One region of the Rhizobium sp. 21-4511-3d genome, then DNA from elsewhere that is predicted to be linked to it. Evidence: predicted binding sites of a transcription regulator. Region 1 holds the regulator's gene; each other region holds the start of a gene.

Region 1 (9,887 bases):
GTTGTCGAGCCGTTTTATCTGGAGGAGCAATCCGATCCGGACGACGATCGCTATGTCTGGGGATACCGTATCGTCATCAGCAACAATTCCGAGCTCTCTGTAAAACTCGTCAACCGTTACTGGAACATAACGGATCAGAACGGCGTGGTTGATGAAGTGACGGGACCGGGTGTCGTTGGCGAACAGCCCCGGCTGGAGCCCGGTGATACCTATGAATACTCATCGGGATGCCCGCTCGATACGCCATCGGGGCTGATGTTCGGCCATTACCAGATGGAGACGGATGAAGGCGAGCTCTTCGATGTCGAGATACCCGCCTTCTCCCTGGATTCACCCGGCCTGCTCAGAGTGCTGAACTGACCGTCACTCGGCCGGCTGCAATTCGGCCGGCTCGAAGCGGTAGGTCGTCGAGCAGAACTCGCAGGTGACCGCGATTTCGCCATTCTCCTGGCTCGCTTTGATCTCGTCTGCCGAGAAGCCCTTCAGCACGCCCTTGATCTTGTCGCGCGAACAGCTGCAGCGGTCGAAGACCTCCTTGGCGTCATAGACGCGCACGCCGCGCTCGTGGAAGAGGCGGAAGAGCAGACGCTCAGTTCCGACCTGCGGGTCGGTCAGCTCGTCGGCATCGATGGTTTCCACCATCGTGCGTGCCTCGGTCCAGGAATCGTCTTCCTTCAGCGGCTGACCGGTCTCGTCGCCATCGCCACCGTGCAGATCCTGCTGGCGCATGCGCTCAGGCGCTTCCGGCAGGAACTGGGCGACGAGGCCGCCTGCCCGCCAGCGATGGCGCGGCTTGCCGCTGTCGTCACGGTCGAGCAGTTCGGCCGCAGCGAGACGAACCCGGGTCGGGATCTGCTCGGACTGACGGAAATAGGTGCCGGCAATCTCTTCCAGCGAGGCGCCGTCGAGCGCGACGATGCCCTGATAGGGCTGGCTGAACTTGCCCTGGTCGATCGTGAAGGCGAGCACGCCCCTGCCGAGCAGCTGTTCGGGCTCGGTCTGGCCGGCGGCGATCGCTTCGTCGAGCAGCGCCTGATCGAAGCGCGCATAGGCGCGCACATTCTCAGGCGTCGAGAAATCGGCGACCAGCAGATCGACCGGGCCATCGCCCTTCGTCTGGACGGTGAACTTGCCGTCGAATTTCAGCGACGTGCCGAGCAGCACCGTCAGCACGATCACTTCGGCGAGAAGGCGGGCAACGGGTGCGGGATAGTGGTGGCGCTCCAGGATGGCGTCCAGCATCGGGCCGAGCTGGACGGCGCGGCCGCGCACATCCAGACCTTCAACCTGAAACGGGACAACATGATCATCACCGGCGAAATCGAACTCGCCAAGAGCGGCTGCAGCTTCTGCCATGGTCTTACTCCTAGTATTCAGAGCGGCAGACCAAGGCGTCTCTCCGCTCGCGCGGCCACGAGGCCGTCAGGCCGGATGTGGCGTCCAGTATGGTTCAGATCGCGCCCAGGCACCATGCAAGAATCGACTTCTGCGCATGAAGACGGTTTTCCGCTTCATCGAAGACCACGGATTGCGGGCCATCGATCACTTCGTCCGTGACTTCCTCACCACGATGGGCAGGCAGGCAATGCATGAACAATGCATCCTTGCCGGCCTTTGCCATCAAAGCCTGATTGACCTGATAGGGCTGGAAGACGTTGTGACCGCGAGCCCGATGTTCCTGATTCATGGAGACCCAGGTATCGGTTACCACGCAATCGGCGCCTTCGACCGCACGGTCGGCATCATGGCTGAGCAGGATCTCGGCGCCCTCATTGCGGGCCCAGTTCAGATAGTGATCCTTCGGCTCAGAACCAAGGGGTACGGCCATGTTCATGCGATAGCCGAAACGGGCAGCCCCTTCGACCAGCGAATGCAGCACGTTGTTGCCGTCGCCCGTCCAGGCGATCGTCTTGCCCTTGATCGGGCCGCGATGCTCTTCGAAGGTCATGATATCGGCCATGATCTGGCACGGATGCGTATCGTCCGTCAGCGCGTTGATGACCGGCACGGTGGCATGCTCGGCAAGCTCGAGCATGCGGTGATGCTCGGTGGTGCGGATCATGATCGCATCGACATAGCGCGACAGGACCTTGGCGGTGTCGCCGATCGTTTCGGCGCGGCCGAGCTGCATTTCGGTGCCCGAGAGGAACAGTGTCTCGCCGCCGAGCTGGCGCATGCCGACATCGAAGGAGACGCGGGTACGTGTGGACGGCTTTTCGAAGATCATCGCCAGCATCTTGCCGGCGAGCGGCTTGTCGCCGGCGCCGGCCTTGAAAGCCTGCTTGCGCGAGATCGCATCATTCATGATGACGCGCAGATCGGCGGAGCTGACCGCCGAGAGATCGAGGAAGTGTTTGGGGGAAGCCATGTCGTCCTTACCTGTTTGCCTCGTAAGGCATCTATCCGTTCAAGCCGTCTTCTTGGCCTTGGCTGCGCGAATGCTCTCGGCGGCCTGCTCGATGCGTGCGAGGCCTTCGCGGGCTTCTTCCGCAGTCACCACCAGAGGCGGCAGGAGACGGATGACGTTATCGCCCGCCGGGACACCCAGCAGATGCGCGCTGCGGATCGCAGCCAGGAGTTCGCTCGAGGGAACGGCGGCCTTGATGCCGAGCAGCAGGCCTTCGCCGCGGATATCCTCGATCACGTCAGGATAGCGATCCTTCAGCGACGCCAGACCCTGGCGGAAGACCAGCGACACATCGCGGACGTGCTGCAGGAAGCCATCGGCGAGCACGATATCGAGAACAGCACTGCCAACGGCCATGGCAAGCGGATTGCCGCCATAGGTCGAGCCGTGCGTGCCAGCCTTCATGCCGGAGGCCGCCTCATCCGTCGCAAGGCAGGCGCCGAGCGGGAAACCGCCGCCGATGCCCTTGGCAACAGCCATGATGTCAGGTGTCACGCCCGACCATTCATAGGCGAAGAACTTGCCGGTACGGCCAACGCCGGTCTGCACTTCATCGAGGATCAGCAGCAGGCCATGCTCATCGCAGAGCTGGCGCAGCGCCTTCATGAACTCGACGGTCGCCGGGCGGATACCACCCTCACCCTGTACGGGCTCGATCAGAATGCCTGCCGTTGCGTCGGTGATCGCCGCGCGGACGGCTTCGACATCGCCGAACGGCACCTGGTCGAAACCGGGGGTCTTCGGACCGAAGCCTTCGAGATACTTCTCCTGGCCGCCGGCGGCGATCGTCGCCAGCGTACGGCCGTGGAAGGCGCCTTCGAAGGTGATGATATGGAAGCGCTCCGGATGACCCTTCGAATACTGGTAGCGGCGCGCGGTCTTGATTGCGCATTCCAGGGCTTCCGCACCCGAATTGGTGAAGAACACCTTGTCGGCGAAAGTCGCTTCCGTCAGCTTAGTTGCGAGCTTTTCCTGACCGGGGATCTCATAGATATTGGAGAGGTGCCAGACCTTCTCGGCCTGCGCCTTCAGCGCATCGACAACGTGAGGATGGCTGTGGCCAACGGAGGTCACGGCAACGCCCGCGCCAAAATCCAGATATCGCTCGCCGGTCTCGGTAATCAGCCAGACGCCCTCACCTCGCTCGAACCGCAGAGGGGCACGAGAATAGGTATCATATAGCGGCGCGGCTTCAGCCATGGCGCGGTCTCCTGTCAGCGTTATGGGCAACCGGACTCCGGCTAAAAAACCAGGTCCGAAAAATTAAAAATGCCGCCTCTCGGCGGCGCTGTGCACTATTTACTTTTCGCACTGCAATGTCAACAAAACTACGGCTTTCGTGGCTTCTGGGTGACGCTCAAGCGATGTCGCGTTTCATCAACAGCTAATGTTGCAGAAATGACTCTGTGGGGAAGCAAGTTGGGGAAAACTTGAAATTCGATTCATCCGGATTCCCGCGACTCTTGTCACGGAGTCAGCCTCACACTAGGTTAAAACTCAATTACTAGACTGCATGCGGCGGAACTAGTCACCAAAATTAGTCAAGCGTTTCTTGTGTCGGATTCATCCGGGGCAAACGGTGAAGGATTCTGCCTTCACAACGCTTAAACGGCGGAGACACAGGGCATGAACTGGACAGACGAGCGGGTCGAGAAACTCAAGAAACTGTGGTCCGAAGGGTTGAGCGCGAGCCAGATCGCGGCGCAACTTGGAGGCGTAAGCCGAAATGCCGTCATCGGCAAGGTTCACCGTCTGGCACTGCCGGGCCGTGCCAAGGCCGGCGGCAATGCAACGGCGGCACGGGCTCCGAAGCGCACGACTTCGGCACCGCGCGCTCCGAACTACGCATCGCGCATGACGACCCGCACCGTTGCCCGCCCGCAGGGCGCAACGATGCTGAAGGAAGAGATCGAAATCGACGTCATGGAGGAGATGGAATATCGTCCGGCTTCCAACGTTGTCGTGCCGATCTCCCGCCGTCTTGGCCTGACGGAACTGACCGAACGCACCTGCAAGTGGCCGGTCGGCGATCCGCTGAAGGACGATTTCCATTTCTGCGGCTGCGAAAGCCCGGATTCTTCGCCCTACTGCACGTATCATCAGCGTCTGGCTTACCAGCCGGTCAATGATCGCCGCAGGGCCGCAGCCCGGGCAAACTGAGCCGGGTAAAGACAAACGAAAAACGGGCCTTTCGGCCCGTTTTTTTGTATCTGCATGTCAGGAGGCCGTAGCCTCCCTCACTCAGGCTTCCATGGAGTAGCCGGCACCGCGGACGGTGCGAATGACATCCTGCATGTTCGAGAAGTTGAGCGCCTTGCGCAGGCGACCGACATGGACGTCGACGGTGCGCTCGTCGACATAGATGTCGTGACCCCAGACGCCGTCGAGCAGTTGCGAGCGCGAGAAGACGCGACCCGGCGACGACATCAGGAACTCCAGAAGACGAAACTCGGTCGGCCCGAGACGGACTTCGCGGGTCTTGCGGTGAACGCGGTGCGTTTCGCGGTCGAGTTCGATATCGCCGCACTTCAGCACGGTCGAGAGAACTTCCGGCTTGGCGCGGCGCAGCATCGCCTTGACGCGGGCAACGAGCTCGGGCGTCGAGAACGGCTTGACGACGTAGTCGTCGGCGCCGGTCGACAGGCCACGGACGCGCTCGCTCTCTTCGCCGCGCGCCGTCAGCATGATGATCGGCAGGCGCTCGGTTTCCGGGCGCATGCGCAGCCGGCGGCAGAGCTCGATGCCTGATACGCCAGGCAGCATCCAATCGAGGATAAGAAGGTCCGGCGTGCGCTCCTGAAGGCGGATTTCCGCCTCGTCGCCGCGCAGGATGGTATCGACTTCGAAACCTTCGGCTTCGAGATTATAGCGAAGAAGCACGCTCAGTGCTTCTTCGTCTTCAACGACTGCAACTCTCGGGATCATTCTATTCTGTCTCCTGAGGCCCGGTCCGGATGATTATTCCGTTACCGCGCCGACGGTGTTGGCGGTGTCGTCCTTCGGACGCTCGCCTTCCGGCTGAGCGCCGGTCGCCATGTAGTAGATTGTTTCAGCAATGTTCGTGGCGTGGTCGCCGATGCGCTCGATGTTCTTGGCGCAGAAGAGCAAATGCGTGCAGCTGGTGATGTTGCGCGGATCTTCCATCATGTAGGTCAGGAGCTCGCGAAACAGCGACGTGTACATCGCGTCGATTTCCTCGTCGCGCTCGCGGATCGACTTCGCCTTGTCGGCAGCGCGCGTCGTGTAGACGTCGAGCACTTCCTTCAGCTGGACGAGAGCGAGCTCGGAGAGATGCTCCAGGCCACGGGCGAGCTTGCGCGGAACGCCGGTGCTCTGCACGGCGATGACGCGCTTTGCGGTGTTCTTGCCGAGGTCGCCGACGCGCTCGAGGTCGGCGGCGATGCGGATCGAACCCATGATCTCGCGCAGGTCCGACGCCATCGGCTGGCGGCGGGCGATGGTGACAATCGCCTTGTCGTTGATCTCGCGCTCGGCGTGATCGAGGATCACGTCGTCGGAGATGACCTTCTGCGCCAGCGCCGCGTCGCCATTGACGAGGGCGCGGACAGCGTCGGAAACCATCTGCTCGGCCAGGCCGCCCATTTCGGAAATGCGGCGCGAGAGGAACTTCAGGTCTTCGTCATACGCAGAAAAAATATGTGTCGATGCCATGGGTAAAGTCCTTGAGTGTCTATCGGGGGTCGTGACGCCAAAGATCAGCCGAAGCGGCCCATGATGTAATCCTGGGTGCGCGGATCGTCCGGATTGGTGAACATCTTGTCGGTGTCGTTCTCCTCGACGAGGTTGCCGAGGTGGAACATGGCCGTGCGCTGCGAAACGCGGGCGGCCTGCTGCATGGAGTGCGTGACGATGACGATCGTGTAGGCTTCGCGCAGCTCGTGGATCAGTTCCTCGACCTTTGCGGTGGCGATCGGGTCGAGTGCCGAGCACGGCTCGTCCATCAGGATAACTTCAGGCGAGACTGCAACGGCGCGGGCGATGCAGAGGCGCTGCTGCTGACCGCCGGAGAGGCCGGTGCCGGATTCATGAACGCGGTCCTTGACCTCGTTCCAGAGGCCGGCGCGCTGCAGGCTGGTCTCGACGATCTGGTCCATGTCGGCCTTGGTCTTGGCCAGACCATGGATGCGCGGGCCGTAGGCAACGTTTTCGTAGATCGACTTCGGGAACGGGTTCGGCTTCTGGAACACCATGCCGACGCGGGCGCGCAGTTCGACCACGTCGATATCCGGATCGTAGATATCGTCGCCATCGAGCGTGATCTTGCCGGTGACGCGGCAATTGTCGATCGTGTCGTTCATGCGGTTCAGGCTGCGCAAGAAGGTGGACTTGCCGCAGCCCGACGGGCCGATGAGCGCCGTAACGGTGTTTTCGCGGATGTTCAGCTTGACGTCGAAGAGGGCGCGCTTTTCGCCGTAATAGACGGAAACGTCCTGGCCGATCATCTTGTAGGGAATGCTGTTCATCTTCTGGTCCAGAGCCTTTTCAACTGCTGCTTCTGTCAACATGTTCATTGGGTTTTACTCCGTTTACCAGCGGCGCTCAAAGCGACGGCGCAAGAGGATGGCTCCGAGGTTCATGACGATCAGGAACAGGAGGAGGACGATGATGGCACCCGACGTACGTTCTACGAAGGCGCGTTCGGCTTCGTTGGCCCACATGTAGACCTGGACGGGGAGCGCGGTGGACGGGTCGAGAGGCGTGGCCGGTGCACTGGCGACGAAGGCGACCATGCCGATCAAGAGAAGCGGCGCGGTTTCGCCGAGCGCGTGCGCCAGGCCGATGATGGTGCCGGTCAGAATGCCCGGCATGGCGAGCGGCAGCACATGGTGGAACACCATCTGCATCTTCGAGGCGCCGAGACCGAGAGCGGCCGCGCGGATCGACGGCGGGACGGCGCGAAGAGCCGCACGCGTCGCGATGATGATCGTCGGCAGCGTCATCAGCGTGAGCACCAGACCGCCGACCAGCGAGGCCGAGCGCGGCATGCCCATGAAGTTGATGAACACAGAGAGACCGAGCAGACCGTAGACGATCGAGGGAACGGCAGCGAGGTTGTTGATATTGACCTCGATCAGGTCGGTCAGCCGGTTCTTCGGTGCGAATTCCTCGAGATAGATCGAGGCGGCGACACCGATCGGCAGCGACAGCACCAGAACGATCGCCATCAGATAAAGCGAGCCGATGAGGGCAACGCCGAGGCCGGCGGCTTCAGGACGGCTGGAATTGCCGTTGACGAAGAGGCCCGTGTTGAACTGCTTGAAGAGAGCGCCGCTCGACTTCAGTTCGTTCATCCAGCCAACCTGCTTGTCGTTGACCTTGCGGTTCTTCTCATCGACGGAGAGATCGATCTGGCCCTTGTTGGCGCTGTCGACATTGGCGTCGGCGAGAACCGTGACGTTGATCGTCTTGCCGATGATCGACGGGTCGGCGACGACCATGTCGCGCAGCTGGATCGGAGCGCCCTTGGAGAGCATCGCCGATGCGTCACGCACGTCGGGACGGCTCGATGCGTTGATGTTGAGCTGCTTGACGATGGCGTCACGCAGCAGGGCGCCGTAATTGGCGGCGATCAGGACGGACGGATCGGTCGCGCGCTTGTTGCCCGGATCGATCGTCTTCTCAGTGAACTCGATCGGCAGCGAGATCGCCGTCTGCTGGAAGGCGGTGTAGCCCTGACGGATGACCGTCGACAGCAGGATGACCAGGAAGATCAGGCCGAAAGCGATAGCGGCCATGCCGTAAGCCTGGAAGCGGCGTTCGGCGGCGTAGCGGCGCTTGATGCCGATGTCGCGGCGCGCAGGTGCCTTGGATACGAGGGTGCCGGAAACCGGAGAAGCGATATTCGTCATTCGTACTGCTCCCGGTATTTGCGCACGATGTAGAGCGCGTAGATATTGAGGCAAAGCGTGATCAAGAAGAGCGTGATGCCGAGCGCGAAGGCGACGAGCGTCTGCGGCGAGGTGAACTCAAGGTCACCCGTCAGCTGGTTGACGATCTTGACCGTCACGGTGGTCATCGGCTCGAAAGGATTGATCTGCATGCGGGCGGCAACACCGGCCGCAAGCACGACGATCATGGTTTCGCCGATGGCGCGCGAGGCGGTCATCAGCAGTGCGCCGACGATGCCCGGGAGAGCAGCGGGAAGCACTACCTTCTTGATGGTTTCGGAGCGCGTGGCACCGAGGCCGAGCGAACCGTCACGCAGGGCACGCGGCACGGCGGTGATGATGTCGTCCGACAGCGAGGAGACGTATGGGATCAGCATGATGCCCATGACGATACCGGCGGTCAGAACGCTCTGTGCCTGGATGAAGTTCGTGTAGTTGCCCGTCAGGAGGCCGCTGACCTGCGAGGAAAGATCGCGCAGGAACGGGCCGACGGTGACGAGGGCGAAGAAGCCGTAAACGATTGTCGGGATACCGGCCAGAACCTCGAGCAGCGGCTTTGCCAGCGAGCGAAGCTTCGGCGAGGCATATTCGGCCATGTAGATCGCCGCAAACAGGCCGACCGGAACGGCGACCAGCATGGCGACGAAGCCGATATAGAGCGTGCCGAGCAGCAGCGGGATAAGGCCGAACTGGCCTTCCGACGAGCTGCCGGCACCGGCAAAGCGCGGATCCCAGACCGTGCCGAAGAAGAATTCGAGCGGTGGGACGCTGGCGAAGAAGCGCAGGGCTTCCGACAGCATCGACAGAACGATGCCGATCGTCGTCAAAATGGCGATCGAGGATGCCAGGAGTAGACCCCAGAGCATGACGCGCTCGACGCGGTTGCGGGCGCGGAAGCGGGGCGTGATGCCGCGCAGAGCATAGAGCGCACCGGCAACGGCAAGCACCAGCACGATGGCGCTCATGATCAGGCGGCTGCCGGCGCTTTCGGCGTTCAGCAGCTTGGCGGCGTCCAGCATGTAGGGCTGCGGCTCGCCGGCGAGCGGAACGCCCTTTTCGTTGAGCTTGGCCTGGACGGCCTTGGTGTCGGCACCGAGCGCGGCGAGCTCGTCAGCCGTCAGCAGATTGAAGCCGCGGCCGATGGTGGCGACCATGCTGTAGCTCAAGTCCTGCTCGGCAGCACTCTTGGCCTTCACATCTTCAGGGAAGGCGTTGCGGACGGTGGATTCGATGATGCCCGGGCTGGCGGCGAGCCAGACACAGAGAACGACGAGGGCCGGAAGGACGGCCCAGATGGCGGCATAGGCGCCGTAATAACCCGGCCGCGAATGCAGCGCGGAAGACTTGCCTCCGGCAAGCGCCGTGGCACGGCTGCGGGCGGCCACATAGGCCAGCGCGCCGAACACCACAAGACACAAGAGTATAATGGATGTGCTCATTCTTTACGTCCCCAGGCGCTCAGCCCCAAGAGCATATGCGGCGATGTCCCCGCACAGCTTCCCAATCATGGACAAACTCAAAACCTTGCCATGCAGCGGCAAGGGTACTGTCATTAGAAAACCGGCGCGGCA
Region 2 (9,887 bases), on a different contig from region 1:
ACGAAGACGGCAATGCCGAGGCTGATGGGAACGCCGATCAGCATCGCGAGAGCTGAGGTGACCAGCGTGCCGTAGATCGGCACCAGACCGGCAAAGTGCTGGGCAACGGGATCCCATTCGGTGCCGGTGATGAAACCGAAGCCGAAGGTGCGGAAGGCCAGAAGCCCGCCCCATGCCATGGAGATTGCAGCCGCCAGAAGGGCTGCGAGAACGAACAGGCCGCAGCCCATCACGATCCAGAAGAAAATGCGGTCGCCGGTGGCACCATCGCGGCGCTTCACCTCCGGCCCGACGGCCGGCAGCGATGCCAGTGCTTCGCTCATATCTATACTCGACTTGCTTTTGAGGGGGCTTCAAAGCAATCGGGGCAGAGAGAAACGCTCCCTGCCCCGGCATTCACGGAGGACTTAGCCCTTGAAGGACGCGGTCCAGTAGTCTTCGATCTGCTTGACCAGGCTGGCCGGAAGCGGAACGTAGTCGAGGGAAGAGGCTTCCTTCTGACCGTTCTCAAGCGCCCACTTGAAGAAGGCGAAGGCGGCCTTGGAGCGCTCGGCGTCCTTCGGCTGCTTGTACATGATCGCCCAGGTGGTCGCGGTGATCGGCCAGGCCTTTTCGCCCGGAGCGTTGGTCATGATCAGGTAGAAGTCCTGAGCCTTGCCCCATTCGGCGCTGGCAGCGGCAGCCGAGAAGCTGTCTGCATTCGGCTTCGGATACTGGCCGGCAGCGTTCTCGACGAGAACGTAGGGCAGCTTGTTCTGCAGGGCGTAGGCGTATTCGACGTAACCGATCGAATCCTTGACGCGGGTGACGTAAGCAGCGACGCCTTCGTTGCCCTTGCCGCCGATACCGACCGGCCAGTTGACGGCGGTGCCTTCACCGACCTTGGACTTCCAGTCCGGATTGACCTTGGAGAAGAAGTTCGTCCAGTTGAACGAGGTGCCCGAGCCGTCCGAACGGTGAACGACGGCGATCTGGCTGTCGGGCAGCTTGAGGCCCGGGTTCAGGTCGGCGATGGCCTTGTCATTCCACTTGGTGACGTTGCCAAGGTAGATGTCGGCGAGAACCTTGCCCGAGAGCTTGAGTTCGCCGGACTTGATGCCCTTGACGTTGATGACGGGAACGATGCCGCCGACGACGACCGGGAACTGGCCGAAGCCACCGGCCGAAAGGTCTTCAGGCTTCATCGGAGCGTCGGACGCGCCGAAATCGACCGTAGCAGCCTTGATCTGGGCGATACCGCCGCCCGAGCCGATCGACTGGTAGTTCAGCTTGTCACCGGTCTGCTTGTTGTAGTCCGCAGACCACTTGGACAGAACCGGATAGACGAAGGTCGAACCAGCGCCGGTAATGTCGGCGGCGGAAGCGGAGACTGCGAAAGCCGCAGCCAGGCCGGCGCCGAGGCAGGCCGAAAGAAGTTTCTTGGTGAGCATTATGGTCTCTTCCCTGAATGGAACGAACAATCGACGAGACCGGCGCCATGGAGGGGGTATCCATTGGCAAGGGCGCTGAAATTTCCCGTCGCAAAGGCGGGCTAGGCGCTGCACATTACAGTTTGATGACAGTTCTGCGACAGTTCGGAGTCAGCCTGTCAGGACACACACGGCGTGCAAAGATGTTCGATCACTAAATCAAGGATTTAGCCGTTAAAGCCATGTAAACATTACAAAAAGTTAATGTCCGGCTGCGTTGGTTTGACGCAGCCGGACATATCGGATGCCGTCAGGCGACGCCGTAACGGGCTGCCGGCTTGTCATGAGAGAGGTTCGGAGCAAGCGCTGCGCGCGCCGCGTCAAAGGCATTCCAGTCGGCGGCATCGGGCAGCGACGGGATGGTGACGAGCTCACCCCGGTCGAAGCCGGCAAGCGATGCCTCGACCATATCGCCGGCATCCATCACCATCGACGGCGGCAGCTGCTCAAGCGAGCGGCCGCTGCGCTCGAAGATTTCGGTGCGCGTCAAACCGGGCAGAACGGCCTGCACCTTGACGCCCTTGCCCGCAACCTCGGCATTGATCGCCTGCGTCAGATTGAGAACGAAGGCCTTGGTGCCGCTGTAGACGCCGTTGAAGCGCTCGGCGAGCAAGGCCACGACCGATGCGATGTTGATGATGCCGCCCCTGCCCCGCGCCGCGAAGGTCTGGGCTGCAGCAATGCCGAGACGGTTCACGGCGACGACATTGAGCTCTATCATCGTCTCGAGATAGTCGATGTCATCTTCGAGCAGCGTTCCCCGTGCGCCGATCCCGGCATTGTTGACCAGGAGAGTGATCGACGCATCCTCGCGCAACCGCTTCTCGACCTTGCGGACATCGTCGCGGCTGGTCAGGTCGGCAGCAAGCACTTCGGCCTCGATCCCATGCTCCGCCTTCAGCTTCCCGGCGAGCGCAGAGAGCCGGCCGGCATCGCGGGCGACGAGCAGCAGATCATAGCCGCGCTTGGCGAGGCGATCGGCATAAGTGGCGCCGATGCCGGAAGACGCTCCCGTGATGAGAGCGGTACCGAGAGAAGAGCGGGACATGAGGCAATCCTTTCCATCATTGGATTTAGTGGTATATGCCACTATATTGAGCCGAGACGGATTATCCGCAAGAGCAGCCGCCAGATTTTTTAACGCCGATGTTGACGGCAGAGGGCCGAAGCGCGGATACCGGCGCAAGGAGAATGGCGATGAGTGACCAGAACACGCGTTTCGAGAGCTGGCAGGTCTGCAGCAACAGCGCGATCCGCCGTGCCACGCGCCAGCTCGGCCAGCTCTTCGACGAGGTGCTGGCGCCGAGCGGCCTGAAGGGTACGCAGCATACGCTGCTGACGCAGATCCATATGAGCGGCAATCCCTCGCTGAAATTCCTGGCCGACAGCATGGTCATGGACCTTTCGGCGCTCGGCCATACGCTGAAGCCGCTGATCCGCGACGGCCTGGTGGAACTCGTGCCCGACACGAAGGACCGGCGCGTCAAGCGCGTGACGCTGACCGCTTCTGGCCTCGCAAAATGGGAAGAAGCCCACCGCCTCTGGCAGGACGCCCGTCAGCGCTTCGACCAGAACTTCGGCCCCGAAGCTGCCCAGGAACTGCGCAACGCCCTCAATCTGATCTCGTCCGATACTTTCGCGGACAGCTTCCGGCAGTGAGGGTTAGAGCCAGGTGTAGCCGCCCCGGCTCTGGGGACTGCAAGTGATCTCCGGACGGGAGGATATGTCCGGACTGTTGAAGCGGCTCTCCCCCTTGAAGGTCCAGCTGCCGTAGGACCAGTTGAGGACCCTGCGCCCCTCGGGATCATCGATGACCAGAATAGCATGGTTGCGAAGATATAGCGCTCCCCCACCGCGCTGCGTTACCGGCCGTTCGCGCAATGTCAGTATCGACAGGTCAAGAGTATTGCGGACAGGCTCCACGCCGGACTGAATGCAGTAAGGACGGCCTGCGGCAATTTCGACCGCTGACCGGTGCACTGCGGCAGCGGTGCCCGCGGTAACGACGCCGATCGTCACGAAAGCCAGAAAGCCGACGGCGCAGATCCGTTTGAGAAACGCATCCGGCCACGCGAGCCTTCGATGAGCGGCAGCGCAGGCCAGCGCTATCGCGGCAACCACAATGATGGCGATCATACCTGACATGCGCGCCAGCAGGCCGAACCAGATCAGGAATATCGCCGGCAACATCGCAGCAAAGAGAATGGCCGCCAGCCAATCGCTTGCATTGGAATATCGGGTGAGCGCGGCCTCGCCTGCAGAGTAAGCAGACCTCACGGAACGGGACCGGGTTTTGCGGGCGGCGACAGTACGGACAGCGAGCGGGACGGAAAACACCAGCAGCGATGTGGATGTCAGAACAATCGCCAACGCGACATCGAGGCCCATCCGGTCATCGAAACGCGAGGCTGTCCAGACTCGGTAGTTCACGCAGGCAAGAACGACAGCCAGCAGCCAGAAGACCTTCTCCCAATGGCGATCGAGGCGTAGGGCGAGCCATACCAGCGCCGCCAGAGGCACGACTGCGACGATCAGGGAGAAGGCAAGGACCGCAATCATCCGCAACGACGCCTACAGCCGGATCACGTAATCCTTGCGAGTCGTTTCAATGACTTCCCAGGTTCCCTTGAAGCCGGGTCTGAGGATCATGCGGTCGCCGGCCTTGAGGTGAACAGGTGCGTTGCCGTCTTCGGTAACGATCGAGTGGCCGGAGAGGACGTTGAAATATTCCCATTCGTCGTAGGAAATGCGCCACTTGCCGGGTGTCGCTTCCCAGATGCCGGCGTAGAGGCCGCCCTCGGCTTCCTCGAAATTCCAGGTGCGGAACTGCGGATCGCCGGAAAGGATGCGGTCCGCATCGGGAGCGCCGGCCTCCGGTTCGACCGCGTCGATATCGAAAACGAACTGGTTCGGCATAGGGCCTCCTAGCGGGCGGATGTAAGGAGCTTCATGCCGAAGCCCATGAAGATGACGCCGGCCATGGCATCGATGGCCCGGCGGCCGCGGGCATAGGCACCGGCAACGGCCGGATTGCGCAGGATCGTCAGCACCAGCGTGTACCAGAGCGACGAGACCAGAACCATGGTGGCGACGGCGAGCGCGCCATGCATCCAGGAGTGATCGGCAGGCAACGTCGCGGCGAAGAGACTGGCGACGAAGAAGGCGGATTTCGGATTGGCGAGATTGGTGGCGAGGCCGGACCAGAAAGCCTGCTTCGGGCTGATTGCGGGGCAAAGCACGGGTTCGCCCGGCAGCGCACCGTTCCGGTAGGTGCGCCAGAGCAGCTTGGCCCCGAGCCAGAGAAGATAGGCGCCACCGGCGATCTTCAGGAAGAGATAGGCGAAGGGGGCGGCCGCAAATAGCGCGCTGATGCCGAGCCAGCCCGCCAGTCCCCAGCAGAATGTGCCGAGAATGACGCCCGCGATCACCGCGACCGCAGCGCGCGCAGAGCCTTCGAGCGCCGTGCGCACCACGAGGAAGAAATTCGGGCCGGGCGTGATGGCGGCAACGGCCCAGATGGCGGCAACGGAGAGAAGAAACATGGGGCTGCGGACTCGCGAGAATGGATTTCGAGCGCGAGCTTAGAGGCTTTGCATCCGGCGGCCAAGGCCGTGGGCGGCGCTATTCGAGCCCGACGCGCGTTGCTCCATCTCGAAAGGGTGCCTGATCGGCCGGGGCCAGGTGGAAGGCGATGAAGAAATCGTCCATGCGATAGCCGGGATATCGTTGGTTCAGCGCCGCGACATGCGCCCGCCCCTCATCGAGCCGGCCTGCGATCGCAAGGCAGAGCGCCGCAATCGCCATGATATGGGCATGCGCATTCGGGCGGGCCGCCGCCCTCGCCGCCCAATCGGCTGCCTCGTCGAAACGGCCGAGGCGCACCAGCGCGATCGCCCGGCTTGCCAATATGCCGAAGAGCATCGGATCGAAGGGGCTAAGCGATTGCGACTGGTCGGCAGCGGCCAGCGCCGACAGCGGATCGCCGGATTGGCATTGAACGAAGGCCAGCGAATAATGCGCGATCGCAAAGCTCGGGCTGAGATCGACGGCCTGCTGCAGCTCGGCGACCGACTGGTCATGCTGCTTGCGCAGGAAATGTGCCCGGCCGAGGGAGAGATGGGCGGCCGGATCGCGGTCGTCGGCCATCAGCCCCTGATTGGCGGCGCGATAGGCGAGCTCGGTTTCCGTGTCACGGTCCGCCCAATGCTGAAAGGCGCTCTGGAAATGCGTGAAGGAGAGCCCGGCATAGGCGCGTGCGAAAGTCGGATCGAGGCTGATCGCCGTTTCGAAGAAATGCCGTGCCTGGTCGTTATCACCCTTGGTGAAGCGGAACATGTGCCAGAGGCCGCGGTGATGCGCCTCCCAGGCATCGAGCGAATTGGGCGGCTTCAGGATGGCACGGTTGCGTTCCAGCGTCTCCACCTCGCGCTCGATCGAGGCGACGACGCGGGTGCCAATCTCTTCCAGCAAGGTCAGCGTTTCCGCCGCGTTCTGATCGAGGCTGTCGGCCCAGACGATGGTGTTGGTCCGCGCCTCCGTCAGCTCTAGCCGGACGATAAGGCGGGTTGCGATGCGCTCGAAGGTGCCGTTGACGACGTAATCGACATCGAGTGCGGCGGCGATCTCGCCGGGAGAGCGCGGCCGCTCCCTCAGCGCAAACATCGTGCCCTGGGCGATCACCCTCAGCGTGCGCAGCTTCGAGAGCCGGGTGATGATGTCATAGACCAGCGCATCCGCCGTGCCGCCGGGGATTGCCAAGGCCGACATATCGTTGAAAGGCATGACGGCGATCGAGGCGCGGCGGGCGCCGCTCTTGGCAGGCTCCGGCGGTTGCGGCTCGGCGGGCTGTGCAGCTGCTGAAGTTCTCGCACTTCGGGCGCCTTCCCAGGTCCGGCGCAGCGAACCGGCATCGAGCCCTTCAGCGGCGAAGACTCTGGCCGCAGCCTTCATATGCTCCTCCGCCTCGCGGAGACGGCCCTCCGAGGCGAGTGTCGCCAGCAGCAGTTCATGCGGTTTCAGATCGAAAGGGGCGATCTCGATCCAGCGGTCGAGATAGGGCAGCCGTTCGCTGGCATCGAGCCGATCGGCGATGGCCGCGAGGATTTCCGCCTGGATTTCACGGAAGCGGCGGCGTTGGGAAACCAGCCATGTCTCGAAGGCCGGATGGCGCTCGATGACGAGGCCATCGAGGAACTCGCCGGATGACCGGTCCGCAAGCTGGCGCAGCCGCTCCCGCGGCAGGCCGCCCAATCCCTCGCGGCAGGCGGCAGCGGCCTCGACGGCATCGATCGCGCAACCGGCAAGATCGAGTGCGACGGTATCGCCATGGGCGATGATGCGCTCGCCGATCAGCGAGCGGATCCGGCTGAGGCACCAGCGCAATTCGCCACGCGGATCGTCGGCCACGTCCCAGAGGAGATCGCAGAGCTGCGCCCTGCCCTGCGGATAGGGAGCAAGGATCAGATAGGCAAGCAGCGCCCGCACCTTGCGCGATCCCGGCAGCTTCAGTTCCGCTCCCTCACGGCGGATGGCCATCGGCCCGAGGAGGCAGATTTCGAGCGGCGGCCGCTGCTGGTCCGCCGTTTCCACGGTCGTTCCCACGCCTGATGACACGGCGCCCCCCATGGCCTGCGCCTATACCAGAGCCGTTCGAAGCGGCAGCACCTGTTCACCGGGCGGCCGCTCTTTAATGCTCAACCAATGTGACCCAGGGAGGTCCAAATGTCTACTTCCGCGGCCCTTGCCGGCATGCCCGCTCAACCTGTAACCGATCTCGCAGCGCTGAAAGCCCGCCAGCAGGGCGCCTGGTCATCGGGCGACTACGCCGTCGTTGGAACGACGCTGCAGATCGTCGGCGAAAGCCTCTGCGAAGCGCTCGATCTGCGTGCCGGTTCGAAGGTTCTCGATGTTGCGGCCGGCAATGGCAACGGCGCGCTCGCGGCCGCCCGCCGCTGGTGCGAGGTGACCGCCACCGATTACGTCCCTGCCCTTCTCGACAAGGCGATGGAGCGGGCGAATGCCGACCGGCTGGCGATGGAATTCATGGAGGCCGATGCCGAGAATCTGCCGTTCAAGGATCAGAGCTTCGACTATGTGATGTCGATCTTCGGCGTGATGTTTACGCCCGACCAGGAGCGCGCGGCCGCCGAGCTCATGCGAGTCTGCAAACGCGGCGGGTCGATCGGCTTATCGAACTGGACGCCGGATGGCTTCATCGGCCAGCTGTTCAAGACGATCGGCAAGCATGTGCCGCCACCGGCCGGCGCCCGCTCGCCGGCCCTCTGGGGCACGCGCGCCAGGCTCGAGGAGCTGTTTCCGGCACATGTCGCGTCGATTGCCGCGACGCCGCGCCAGTTCGTGTTTCGCTACAAGTCGCCGGCGCATTGGCTGGAGGTGTTCCGGACCTTCTACGGTCCGGTGCTCAAGGCCTTCGGCGCGCTGGACACGGCTGGCCAGATGGCACTTGCCGGCGACTTGACCGACCTGATGACCCGTTTCAACCGGGCCGAGGACGGAACGATCGTGGTGCCGAGCGACTATCTCGAAGTGGTCATCACGCGGCACTAGAGGGGGCGCAGGCATGCAGCGGGCGGAAGCGTCCGCTGCATGTCGCGAGACAATTTCACGAGGCATATCATGTCCGAGACGAACGAATTCATCTCCGAGGTGACGAAGGCCGCCCATCAGCTCCAGACACTTGGACAGGATGAGGCTCACCATCTGATCCTCCGGTCGGTCACCGACATACGCACGATGCGCGCGCTGGTCGGCATTCCGGCCAACAGCAATCACGACGCCGTCTTCGATCTCCTGAAGATCGCCACATCGGCCACAAGGCAGACGCCCGGCGATCTCGCACGGGCGCTGCTGATGGCGGCCGACATGATGCGCACACTCGACATGGTGATCGACAGCCGCGCCGCCATCTGCCTGACCGGCATCTGCCAGTCGAAATAGCGGTGTGGGTGTTCGCTCGGATGTGGCTCGTCACATACGATTGACGGGCCAGACGTCATGAGGACGCGACGATGCCGCGCAAGAGCAGGTCGATGCCATCCAGATAGTCCTTTCGGTCGTCGTGGGCGGGCAGCTGCGCCGCCACGCTGCGCGTAAACGGATAGCTCTCGGGATCGAGTGCCGACCAGGCTGCCGAGACTTCCCCGAGAAAACTTGCTCGCTCCAGCCCTTGGACAGCTGCAAGCTTGGCGTTCGCCGCGTTTTGACCCGCCACGCCGAGAATGTAATTGAGCAAGGCAGAAACGGCAGACCATTCGTGTTCGGCAGAAACGCCGAGAGAGCGGACCTGCTGACCGATGCGCTCGAAAATGCGCACCATCGGCAACTGCCCGGGCGCCGACATCAACGCCGCGCCGACCCATGGATGGGCGTCGATGGCATCGAATAGATCCAGCGCCAGGGCGCGGATCGTTTCCTGCGGCGATGCTCCCGCCTGCTTTGCTTCCATTGTCCGGGCGATGATCTCGTCACAGGCTGCCGTCACAAGATCGCTTTTATCAGCGACGTGCCAATAGATGGCACCCGGCCCCGTCGCGAGCAGCTTCGACAACGCCTGGAAGGTCAGACCGCCTTCTCCGCCTTCATCCAACAGCCGGATAGAGGCGTCGATAATCTGTTCTCTGGTGAGGGACCGCTGCCGCCTCGATCGTGTGTCGTTCCGTTCTTTCATGGAACATCCTTGACATGAATGGAACGGCATTCCAACTATGGAATGACATTCCATTAGAATTGCGAGGCAGTTTGTCATGCAGAAATCAATAACGATCATCGGTGCCGGTCTTGGAGGGCTCATGCTCGCCAGGGTCCTCCACGTCCACGGCATCACATCGACCATCTACGAAGCAGAGGCGTCTCCAACCGCGCGTACTCAAGGTGGCATGCTGGATATCCACGAGGAGAACGGACAGCGGGCACTCAAGGACGCCGGGCTGTTCGACGAGTTCACCAAGCTCGTCCACCCTGGCGGCCAGCAGAGCCGGGTCCTCGACATGAACGGCAAGGTCCTGTTCGATCATCCGGACGATGGCACCGGCGGCCGGCCGGAGGTGCCGAGAGGCGAGCTTCGCCGTATTCTGATCGAGTCGCTTCCTGACGGTGCGATCCGCTGGGATCACAAGGTGACGTCGGTCAGCGCGCTGGGCAGCGGGCAACATCTGGTGAAGTTCGCGAACGGTACGACAGCGGCCGCCGATCTTCTCGTGGGTGCGGACGGGGCGTGGTCGAAAGTGCGTCCGCTCATTTCAAGCGCCAAGCCGGTATACTCCGGCATTTCGTTCATCGAGACCTATCTTCACGATGCCGACACCAATCACAAGCAGACCGCGGATGCCGTCGGCGGCGGTTCGCTGTTCGCCGTCGCTCCAGGCAAGGGCATCCAGGCCCACCGCGAACCGGGCCAGG
Region 3 (9,887 bases), on a different contig from region 1:
GATTCTCGCCGGCGCCTTCGACAAGCCGAGCGATCTTGCCATCGGCTATCACATCTATTGCGCCGACAAGGGGGATTTCTACGAGATCAACGACGGCCTGCCGCAATATCCGGGCGCTGGCTAGATTTTCTTGGCTTCCAGGGCGGCGCTGAGGCGGGCGACATCCTCGCGAAGCGCCGTCAGTTCGGTCAGCACCCGCATATCGATCTTCTGGTGCAGCGACAGGACCTCAAGCTCCGACTTCAGATTGACCTCATAGTCCTTGGCGGCCTCGAAGCGGTCGCGTTCGGCCTGGCGGTTCTGCGACATCATGATGATCGGCGCCTGGATGGCGGCCAGCATCGAGAGGATCAGGTTGAGGAAGACAAAGGGGTAGGGGTCGAAGGCACCGGTGGCGAGGATGATGGTGTTGACGACCGTCCAGATGGCCAGGAAGGCGAGGAAAGCGATGATGAAGGACCAGGAGCCGCCGACGCGTGCAATGCCGTCGGCAACCCGCTGGCCGAAGGAGGATTCCGCCGAGAGTGCAGCGTTGACGTCGGTCGAGATGATTCTGCGCTCGTGAGCCTTCGCGAGGACGCGCTTCTCGATATCGCCGAGTTCGTCGGCGCTCTTGCCGAAATGCGTGTGGATGAAATTGGGAAGATTATACATGCCTGGCTCCGAAGCGTTATCGCGTCGGAGCCAGTATTCCCGCCGACCGGCGGAATGCAATGCAAATTAAAGTCTTAGGCTCAGTAGCTGGCTTCGTTGACCATCACGTGCTGCGGGAAGAAGCGGTCGAGCGTCTGCGCCTTGCCGAACATCACGTCATGCTGGAGATAGCGGTAGTCGCGCACCAGCGGGTCGAGCTTCTTGGGGTCGAGAACCCAATCCGGCGTGACTTCGTTCTTGCGCGTCGCCAGCTGGTAGCGATCGATAATGTCGTATTTCTTCTGAACTCGGCCGAGGAAGCCCGTGTAATAGGGATGCTCGAAGCCGGCGAATTTCAGCAGGTTATAGGAGATCAGCGACGGGCTGATGGTGCCGACATCCTGCTTCACACCCTTCTTGCTCGACCAGATGACCAGCGGTGTCTCGTGCTGCTGCTTCATGACGTCGAGCGGCGCCTTGCGGGTGGCCACCTGGTCCGGCATGTAGCCGGCGCTCATGTAGACATTGCCGAGCGGCGGCAGGTGGTCGCCCCAGAGCACGATGATCGTCTCGCGGTCGCGGTGCGAAGCCCAGTCCATCAGCATCTTCAGGCTGTCGTCGGCTTCCTTGACTCCCTGCGTATAGGTGGCGAGCGTGGCGCGGTCGGCTTCCGGGATATTGCCCTGGATGTCGATCGAGTTATGCGCGTAGCGATTGGCCTCGTAGGGGCCATGTCCCTGCAGGGTGACAGCGAAGAAGAAGAAGGGTTTGTCGAGGCCATCGCCCTCGCGCATGATCTCCTTCATCAGCGAGTCATCGGAGGCGAAGATGCCGCGCTTTTCCATCGGCGGAAGGGTTTCCTCGGTGCGGAATTCCTCGAAGCCGAAATCCTTGTAGACCTCGTTGCGGTTCCAGAACCAGCCGCTGAACGGATGCAGCGCGCGTGCCGCATAGCCTTCGCCGCGGAAGAAGGTGGCGAGCGAGGGAATGTCGCGGCGGATATACTGCTGATAGGGAATGCTGCCATAGGGCAGGAAGGCATTCGAGAAGCCAGTCAGCGCCTCGAACTCGACATTCGCGGTCATGCCGCCGAATTCCGGCGAGAAGACGTAGCCGGATTGCGAAGCGCGGATCGTCGGCATCGGGTCGGCGCTGAAATTGAGGTTCTTCAGCCGCGTCGGATCCCAGAAGGATTCGCTCATCAGCATGATGACATCGGGCTTCTCGCGCGGGCCGGCGAGATAGCCGTAATTGCGGGCGGGGATCGCATCCAGCGCTTCGGTATTCAGCCCGGCCGGAGCCGCGACGTCGGCCATCGGCACGTTGAAGATGAAGGCCAGGATGAAGCCGTTGCTGCGGTAGTTTTCCTTCTGGTCCCACATCATCGGCACGACCTGCAGGCGGTCGCGGATATAGGAATATTGCGAATAATCCATCAGCGATCCGAAGGCGGCGATAACGGGCAGGCCGAGGCAAAGGCGGCGCAGGCGCGCCTGGCCCGAGAGCTTCGGGAAGGTGCGCCAGGCATAGCGCCAGCCGAAGACGATGCCGGCACCGAGAAGCGCGATACCGATGACCAGGGCGACCGCCGTGAAGGGCCGGTCGCGGACCATCACCGGCAGAAGTTCCATGATCTGCCGGGCAAACAGGATATCCGACGGATAGAACGGGTCGGAGAGATAGTGCTGCTTCTGGTTCGAGATGAAAGCGGGGATCAACACCAGCGGCACGACGATCAACGCCGACTGGTGGCGGCGTCCGAAGGCAGCGTCGAGCGTCAGCATCAGGATGGTCAGCATAGCCACGGTGGTCATGCCCGGGCGGGCCGTCGAGGTCAGGAAATCGCCGACATCGGCAAGCGTGCTGCGGGCGATCCATTCGACGGCGATGACGCTGAGCAGCGCGATAGACAAGGTCAGCGCGACGCTGAGGACACCGCGGGCAGCCGGAGAGCGGACATTGGAGCCGAGACCAGTGGAAAGCAGCGCCATTCTTCTGGCCTGCGCGGACTTCATGACCGATGCGATCAAGGGCGGACTCCAATGTCATTCCCGCCGATTTCGCGGCGTCATAAAAACTTCATCGAACTGTCACATGCCCGCCATGAACGCTAGATGAACCACTAATGTTTCCTCGCTTTTCCCTGGGATTTGAATTTTCCGCGTATCAGACACCGCCGCTTTTCATGGCGGAGCACGTTGCGGGGCGAGGACGCGCGCGCTAAATAAATGACATGACACAGGAAAACGCTCCCTTGAACACGCTCCGTATCGCCGTCGCGCAGCTGAACCCTACTGTGGGCGATGTTGCAGGAAATCTTGCGAAAGCCCGCGAGGCACGCGCCGATGCCGCGCGCCAGGGTGCGGACCTTTTGCTGCTGACGGAGCTCTTCATTTCCGGCTATCCACCTGAAGATCTGGTGCTGAAACCGGCCTTCCTGAAGGCCTGCCAGAAGGCGGTCGATGATCTCGCTGCCGATACGGCCGATGGCGGCCCGGGCGTCATCGTCGGCTTCCCGCGACAGGGCGAGACCGGTCGGCACAATTCGGTTGCGGTCATCGATGGCGGCAAGATCCTGGTGCTGCGCGACAAGATCGACCTGCCGAATTACGGCGAGTTCGACGAGAAGCGCGTTTTCGACGAAGGCTCGATGCCGGGGCCGGTGAATTTCCGTGGCGTCAGGATCGGCGTGCCGATCTGCGAGGAGATCTGGAACGATCTCGGCGTCTGCGAGACGCTGGCCGAGAGCGGCGCCGAAATCCTGCTGGTGCCGAACGGCTCTCCCTATTATCGGGGCAAGGTGGACGTGCGCCATCAGGTGGCGCTGCGCCAGGTCATCGAGACCGGCCTGCCGCTGATCTTCGCAAACCAGCTCGGCGGCCAGGACGAACTGGTCTTCGATGGCGCCAGCTTCGCCTTCAACGGCGACAAGTCGCTGGCCTTCCAGATGAGCCAGTTCGAGCCGGCGCTTGCGGTCACGACCTGGAAGCGCGGCGAGAACGGCTGGCGCTGCAGCGAAGGGCCGATGTCGCATGTGCCGGAGAAGGAAGAGGCCGACTACCGCGCCTGCCTGCTCGGCTTCCGCGACTACGTCAACAAGAACGGCTTCAAGAATGTGGTGCTCGGCCTTTCGGGCGGTATCGACTCGGCGATCTGCGCGGCGATTGCCGTCGATGCGCTCGGCGAGGAGCGGGTGCGCACCGTCATGCTGCCCTACCGCTACACATCGGAGGATTCGCTGAAGGACGCCGCCGATTGCGCCAGGGCGCTCGGCTGCCGCTACGATATCGTCCCGATCGAGGAGCCGGTGAAGGGCTTCACCTCGGCGCTGTCGGATCTCTTCGAGGGCACCGACAGCGGCATCACCGAGGAGAACCTGCAGAGCCGCGCCCGCGGCGTGATCCTGATGGCGATCTCCAACAAGTTCGGCTCGATGGTCGTCACGACGGGCAACAAGTCGGAAATGTCGGTCGGCTACGCCACGCTCTACGGCGACATGAACGGCGGCTTCAATCCGATCAAGGACCTCTACAAGATGCAGGTCTATGCGATTTCGCGCTGGCGCAACGAACACGTGCCGCCGGATGCGCTGGGTCCGTCGGGCGTCGTCATCCCGCAGAATATCATCGACAAGGCACCGTCCGCCGAGCTTCGCCCGGACCAGAAGGACCAGGATTCGCTGCCGCCTTATCCAGTGCTCGACGACATTCTCGAATGCCTCGTCGAGAAGGAAATGGGCGTCGACGAGATCGTGGCGCGCGGTCATGACGTCGCGACCGTCCACCGCGTCGAGCATCTGCTCTACCTCGCCGAATACAAGCGCCGCCAGTCGGCGCCGGGCGTGAAGATCACCAAGAAGAATTTTGGGCGTGATCGCCGCTACCCGATTACCAACCGGTTTAGGGATCGCAGTTAGCGATCGTTAACCCGATCAACCGAAAGCTGCTGACTTCCGCATCTTCCCGCGTTTCTATCGTCAGAAATGCGGGAGGTCCTGATCGTGCGTGATACGAAAGTCGCCGTCTTCATCGATACCGAAAACCTGCCGGCGCGCTCGGCGGGCGAGATCATCGACATCGCCTCCGGCTACGGACGTCTGATCGAGCGGCGTGCCTATGGCGACTTCACGCGCGAGGCTGCGCAGCCGTGGATCGCTGCTGCCGGAAAGCATGCGCTCAGCCTGCAGACGGCGGTCAGCTCCCAGTCGGGGAAGAATGGCGCGGATATCCTGCTTGCCGTCGATGCGATGGAATATCTCGGAGCTTCGGCAATCGATCTTTTCTGCATCGCCAGCAGTGATCGTGACCTCGGCCATCTGGCGGCGCGTATCCGGATGCGCGGCAAGCAGGCGATCGGGCTTGGTGCGCCGAATGCTTCCAGGCTGCTGCGCGAGTCGTTCGACGATTTCTTCGAGCTGCGTCTCCTGGAGGCGCCCGCAAGTCTTCCGGCGCTGGCGAAGGTCGTGGCGCTGCAGCCATCGCCCAGCATCCGGCCCTATATCGCGCAGGCGCTGCAGACGGCGAAGCTGAGGGAGGAAGGCTGGCTCGATATCGCCGAGCTCGGCACCCTGCTGCGGCAGGTCTATCCGGACTTCAAAGCACAGCATTTCGGTGCTCCGAACCTCAGTTCGCTTTTGAAGCGATGCGACTTTATCGAGACACAGATGCATGGCACAAACCGCATGCAAATCAGGATGAAGCGGAACGGCGGATAGCCGGACCGCCGCACAATGTGGGAGGCATGCATGCGCAGTTCGGTCGAGATCTACAATATCCGTACGGCCAAGAGCCGGGTGGTTTTCCAGACGGAGCAGCTGATCGAGGCGCCGAACTTTTCGCCTGACGGGCGCTATCTGCTTCTGAACGGCGACGGTCTGCTCTACCGCTTGTCGCCGGATGGTGAGGGCGGGCTGAGGCAGGTCGACACCGGCTTTGCCGCGGCCTGCAACAACGATCACGGCATTTCGCCCGATGGCAGGCACTATGTGATTTCCGACAAGACGGAATATGGCAAATCCTGCATCTACACGCTTTCAGCAGAAGGCGGGGCGCCGAAGCAGGTGACGACCAATCTTCCGTCCTACTGGCACGGCTGGTCGCCCGACGGCAAGGAATTGGCCTATTGCGGTATCCGCGACGACGTCTTCGACATCTACACAATAGCGGTCGATGGCGGCGCAGAGCGGCGGCTGACGCATGGGGAGGGGCGCAATGACGGGCCGGACTATTCCTTCGACGGGCAGTGGATCTATTTCAATTCCAGCCGCACCGGGCTGATGCAGATCTGGCGCGTTCACCCCGATGGAACCGGGCTGGAGCAGGTGACCCACGACAATTACGGCAACTGGTTTGCGCATCCGGCACCTGCCAACGACAAGGTGCTGATCCTCTCCTACGATCCTGACGTCTTCGATCACCCGCGCGACCTGCATGTCAGGCTGCGGCTGATGGATATGGACGGCGGCAATTTGACCACGCTGTTCGAGCTTTTCGGCGGGCAGGGCACGATCAATGTTCCCTGCTGGTCACCGGATGGTGATGAGTTTGCCTATGTGCGCTATTTCCCGGCCACTTGAAGCGCGCCGGTAAAACGGGCAAGAGGTTCCCGTCAGGTGCCCGCCATCGACGGGAGAATCGGGAATCCGGTGAAAGACCGGAACGTGCCCAACGCTGTAAGGCTGACGCCTGCCGCATCATGCCACTGGTTAAAACCGGGAAGGCTGCGGCGGGCGGATGATGCCAAGTCAGAAGACCGGCCTGGCATCATAGACTGATCCCGCGCGGACGGCGGGTCGGTTGCGTTGTTGGGGATTTGACGATGCGACCCTTGAGCGGGGATGCGCTGCAGCGCGCATCCGCTTTTTCCGGTGACGAGCGCGATGCCGTCTACCGGGCGATCATGACCAGGCGCGATGTGCGCGACCAGTTCCTGCCGGATCCGGTACCCGAGGATGTGCAGATGCGGCTGCTTGCGGCCGCGCATCATGCGCCCTCTGTCGGCTTCATGCAGCCGTGGAATTTTATCGTCGTCGATGATGCGGCCGTGCGCCGGCGGGTATGGGAGGCGTTCGATCGCGCCAACCATGAGGCGGCCGGGATGTTCGATGGCGAGCGGCAGGCGACCTACCGGTCGCTGAAGCTCGAAGGCATCCTCAAGGCACCGCTCGGCCTCTGCATCACCTGCGATCCCTCGCGCAGCGGCGAGGTGGTGCTGGGGCGTACGCATAATCCGCGGATGGACAGCTATTCGACCGTTTGTGCCGTGCAGAACCTGTGGCTTGCTGCGCGGGCCGAAGGCGTCGGCGTCGGTTGGGTCAGCATCTTCCATGAAAGTGAGCTCAAGGAGATCCTCGGCGTGCCCGCGCATATCGAGATCGTGGCCTGGCTCTGCGTCGGCTATGTCGACGAGCTCTACCGGGAGCCGGAACTCGCCGTCAAAGGCTGGCGGCAGCGGCTGCCACTCGAGGAGCTGGTCTTCCGCGACGGCTGGGGCCGCCGCTAGGGCCGGTCGACGTTCAGTCTATGCCGGTTAGTTCTGCTGTTGCTGCTGCGGCTGCGGGCCTGATGTTGCCGGGTTCTTCAGATCGATGCTGCCCTGGTCGCCTGCGAGGAATTGCGGGCCGACCTGGCGGACCTTGCTATTTTGCGGCTCATAGGGCCGGTCCGGGATCTGTGGCTGCGGTGCAGCCGGCGTTTGAGATGCCGTGGCTGCAGGCTTGGTGGTGATCGTGGTGATCGAGCCCTTCGGCGGCGGTTCGCTTACGGTCTGGTTCTTTCGCATTTGCTCGTAATAGGCGGTCAGATTGCAGGTGCAGGACGACTTTTCGCCGGGAGCGCGGTTCTTGTAGGCGAAGGCGTTCGGCATCGCGCTGTAACGGGCGCCCGTTGCGGCCGAGATCATGTTGGCGGCGTCGGTGTTCGAAACATCCTGATAGAAGAGCTCGGTCTCGATGCCGGGGCACATTTTCGAGCAGGTCGAGGCATCGCGGCCGAAATCGATCGAGGTGGCGTTGGTGCTGATCGGGAAGAAGCCGCCGTCGCAGGTGCGCACGCACATGGTGCTGACATGCGACATCATCTCGCCGCGCGGCACGCCATATTGCGTGTTGCCTTCCTCGCCGTTGCCGAGCGGGATGAAGGTATCGCCGCGCATCGCCTGTTCTTCAGTGCTTGGTGCTGGCTCGTAGGCGCGTTGGTCAGGCTGATAGCCGGAATCGTCGTTGCAGCCGTTGTCGTCGAGGGCGGCCATCAGCTGGCGGCGTTCGTTGATATCGCTGCCGCCGGATTCGCGCAGCTGGTTGCGGCGGTCCTGGAGGTAGTGGATGTTGTCGATCATCCGCGCTTCGGATTCCTGCAGGTCGCTGCAGTAGCCGGCATTCTCGCCGCCGATGACGACCATGCTGTCGACGCTGCAGCCGTTGCTGCGCAGGTCGTTGCGCAGCTTGCGGAGCTCTAGGTTCTGCTCGGCTATCGCGCTCGCATATTGGCGGATTTCCGGGCCGTTGCCGATCACCTGCGGCAGGTCGGCAAGGCGGCCGCGCAGATCCTCGCAGATCGCACTCGTCTGCGCCGCCGCGGGCGCGGCAGCTGCAAGGAAAAGGGCAAGGGTCAGGCTTCGGCGTTTCACGGTATCATCCCGCAGCATAGTCAAACCGGAAGCGGCAGGGCATTTGCCGCATCCATTCTGTCTAGCTGCCTTCCGTTAACAAGCTAACGAAGGAATTCTAACGCATTTTTCCGATCGACCGCAAATTCACGCCGGCTGCTGTGCCTCGACGACGGCGAGAGCCGCCATGTTGACGACGCCGCGCGATGTGACCGACGGTGCCAGGATATGAGCCGGGAGCGCCGTGCCGAGCAGGATCGGGCCGACATGCAGGCCGTCGGTCATCGACTTAACGACGCCGAGCGTGATGTTGGCCGCATCGAGGTTCGGGAAGACCAGAAGATTGGCTTCGCCGTGCAGCGTCGTGGAGGGCATGACGCGCTTGCGGATCTCGTCGGCAATCGCGCTTTCGCCATGCATTTCGCCATCGACTTCGAGATCGGGCGCTGCATCGCGGATCAGCTGCAGGGCGCCGCGCATCTTCGTGGCGCTCTCGCTTTCGCGCGAGCCGAAGTTGGAATGCGAGACGAGGGCGGCGCGCGGCGTGATGCCGAAGCGCTTGATTTCCTCGGCGGCGAGAACCGCCGATTCCGCCACTTCTTCGGCGCTCGGATTGAACGTCACGTAGGTATCGGTGAAGAACGTCGCGCCGCGCTGCGAGATCAGCAGGCTGAGCGCCGAGAAGTCACGGACATCCTTGCGCTTGCCGATGATCTGGCGAACGTCGCGCAGATGCTTTTCGTAGCGTCCTTCAAGGCCGCAGATCAGCGCATCGGCTTCGCCGCGGCGAAGCGCCAGCGCACCGATGACGGTGGTGTTGGTACGCACGATGGTGCGCGCCGCTTCCGGAATGACGCCGCGGCGGCCGACCAGCGACAGATAGAGATCGACATATTCGCGGAAGCGCGGATCGTCTTCCGGGTTGATGACGGCGAAATCGGCGAGCGGACGGATACGCAGGCCGTAGCGCTGCAGGCGGGTCTCGATGACCTGCGGACGGCCGATCAGGATCGGTTCGGCAATGCCTTCTTCGATCAGCACCTGGGCGGCGCGCAGCACGCGCTCGTCTTCACCTTCAGAGAAGATGACCCGCTTTTTCTCGGCAGCCTTGGCGGCCGTGAAGATCGGCTTCATGACGAAGCCGGAGCGGAAGACGAAGCGGTTCAGCTGGTCGAGATAGGCGTCGAAATCGGTGATCGGACGGCGCGCCACGCCGCTTTCTGCCGCGGCCTTCGCGACTGCGGGCGCGATGCGCAGAATGAGGCGCGGGTCGAAGGGCGACGGGATCAGGTAGTTCGGCCCAAAGACCGGCGTCTCGCCGGAATAGGCGCGGGCGGCGACATCCGACGGCTCCTCGCGGGCGAGGCCGGCGATGGCGCGGACGGCTGCCATCTTCATGGCTTCGTTGATCTCCTCGGCGCCGCAATCCAGCGCGCCGCGGAAGATGAAGGGGAAGCAGAGAACGTTGTTGACCTGGTTCGGGAAGTCCGAACGTCCGGTGCAGATCATCGCATCCGGGCGGGCGGCGCGGGCGAGTTCCGGCATGATCTCCGGCGTCGGGTTGGCGAGCGCCATGATCAGCGGCTTTTCGGCCATCTGCTCAAGCAGTTCCGGCTTCAGGACGCCGGCAGCGGAGAGGCCGAGGAAGA

The links. The regulator PhoB, encoded in region 1, activates phosphate uptake and scavenging genes when phosphate is short. The targets are predictions, from matches to a motif close to TGTCATNNANCTGTCAT.
Region 2: pstS (phosphate ABC transporter substrate-binding protein PstS) is a predicted target of PhoB. The motif match lies at 1,545-1,561, and genes of this name have one in related genera.
Region 3: ACQZ5H_RS06865 (LTA synthase family protein) is a predicted target of PhoB. The motif match lies at 2,711-2,727, and genes of this name have one in related genera.

Annotation. Positions count from the first base shown of each region.
Region 1 covers NZ_JBNWCF010000007.1:81,679-91,565, forward strand. The annotation lists gene apaG (Co2+/Mg2+ efflux protein ApaG) at 1-360, shown strand, start outside; gene ACQZ5H_RS16650 (Hsp33 family molecular chaperone) at 364-1,356, opposite strand; gene argF (ornithine carbamoyltransferase) at 1,451-2,368, opposite strand; gene ACQZ5H_RS16660 (acetylornithine transaminase) at 2,408-3,607, opposite strand; gene ACQZ5H_RS16665 (GcrA family cell cycle regulator) at 4,034-4,567, shown strand; gene phoB (phosphate regulon transcriptional regulator PhoB) at 4,649-5,332, opposite strand; gene phoU (phosphate signaling complex protein PhoU) at 5,366-6,079, opposite strand; gene pstB (phosphate ABC transporter ATP-binding protein PstB) at 6,124-6,939, opposite strand; gene pstA (phosphate ABC transporter permease PstA) at 6,955-8,277, opposite strand; gene pstC (phosphate ABC transporter permease subunit PstC) at 8,274-9,755, opposite strand.
Region 2 covers NZ_JBNWCF010000001.1:595,026-604,912, reverse strand. The annotation lists gene pstC (phosphate ABC transporter permease subunit PstC) at 1-323, opposite strand, end outside; gene pstS (phosphate ABC transporter substrate-binding protein PstS) at 408-1,430, opposite strand; gene ACQZ5H_RS03215 (SDR family NAD(P)-dependent oxidoreductase) at 1,720-2,517, opposite strand; gene ACQZ5H_RS03210 (MarR family transcriptional regulator) at 2,667-3,128, shown strand; gene ACQZ5H_RS03205 (hypothetical protein) at 3,132-4,028, opposite strand; gene ACQZ5H_RS03200 (cupin domain-containing protein) at 4,041-4,385, opposite strand; gene ACQZ5H_RS03195 (LysE family transporter) at 4,394-5,011, opposite strand; gene ACQZ5H_RS03190 (tetratricopeptide repeat protein) at 5,091-7,082, opposite strand; gene ACQZ5H_RS03185 (class I SAM-dependent methyltransferase) at 7,191-8,036, shown strand; gene ACQZ5H_RS03180 (hypothetical protein) at 8,106-8,426, shown strand; gene ACQZ5H_RS03175 (TetR/AcrR family transcriptional regulator) at 8,482-9,156, opposite strand; gene ACQZ5H_RS03170 (FAD-dependent oxidoreductase) at 9,233-9,887, shown strand, end outside.
Region 3 covers NZ_JBNWCF010000002.1:195,117-205,003, reverse strand. The annotation lists gene ACQZ5H_RS06875 (GFA family protein) at 1-124, shown strand, start outside; gene ACQZ5H_RS06870 (DUF1003 domain-containing protein) at 121-654, opposite strand; gene ACQZ5H_RS06865 (LTA synthase family protein) at 735-2,624, opposite strand; gene ACQZ5H_RS06860 (NAD+ synthase) at 2,867-4,549, shown strand; gene ACQZ5H_RS06855 (NYN domain-containing protein) at 4,634-5,347, shown strand; gene ACQZ5H_RS06850 (TolB family protein) at 5,378-6,208, shown strand; cobalamin riboswitch at 6,226-6,407, shown strand; gene bluB (5,6-dimethylbenzimidazole synthase) at 6,451-7,134, shown strand; gene ACQZ5H_RS06840 (DUF2865 domain-containing protein) at 7,162-8,259, opposite strand; gene ACQZ5H_RS06835 (NADP-dependent malic enzyme) at 8,386-9,887, opposite strand, start outside.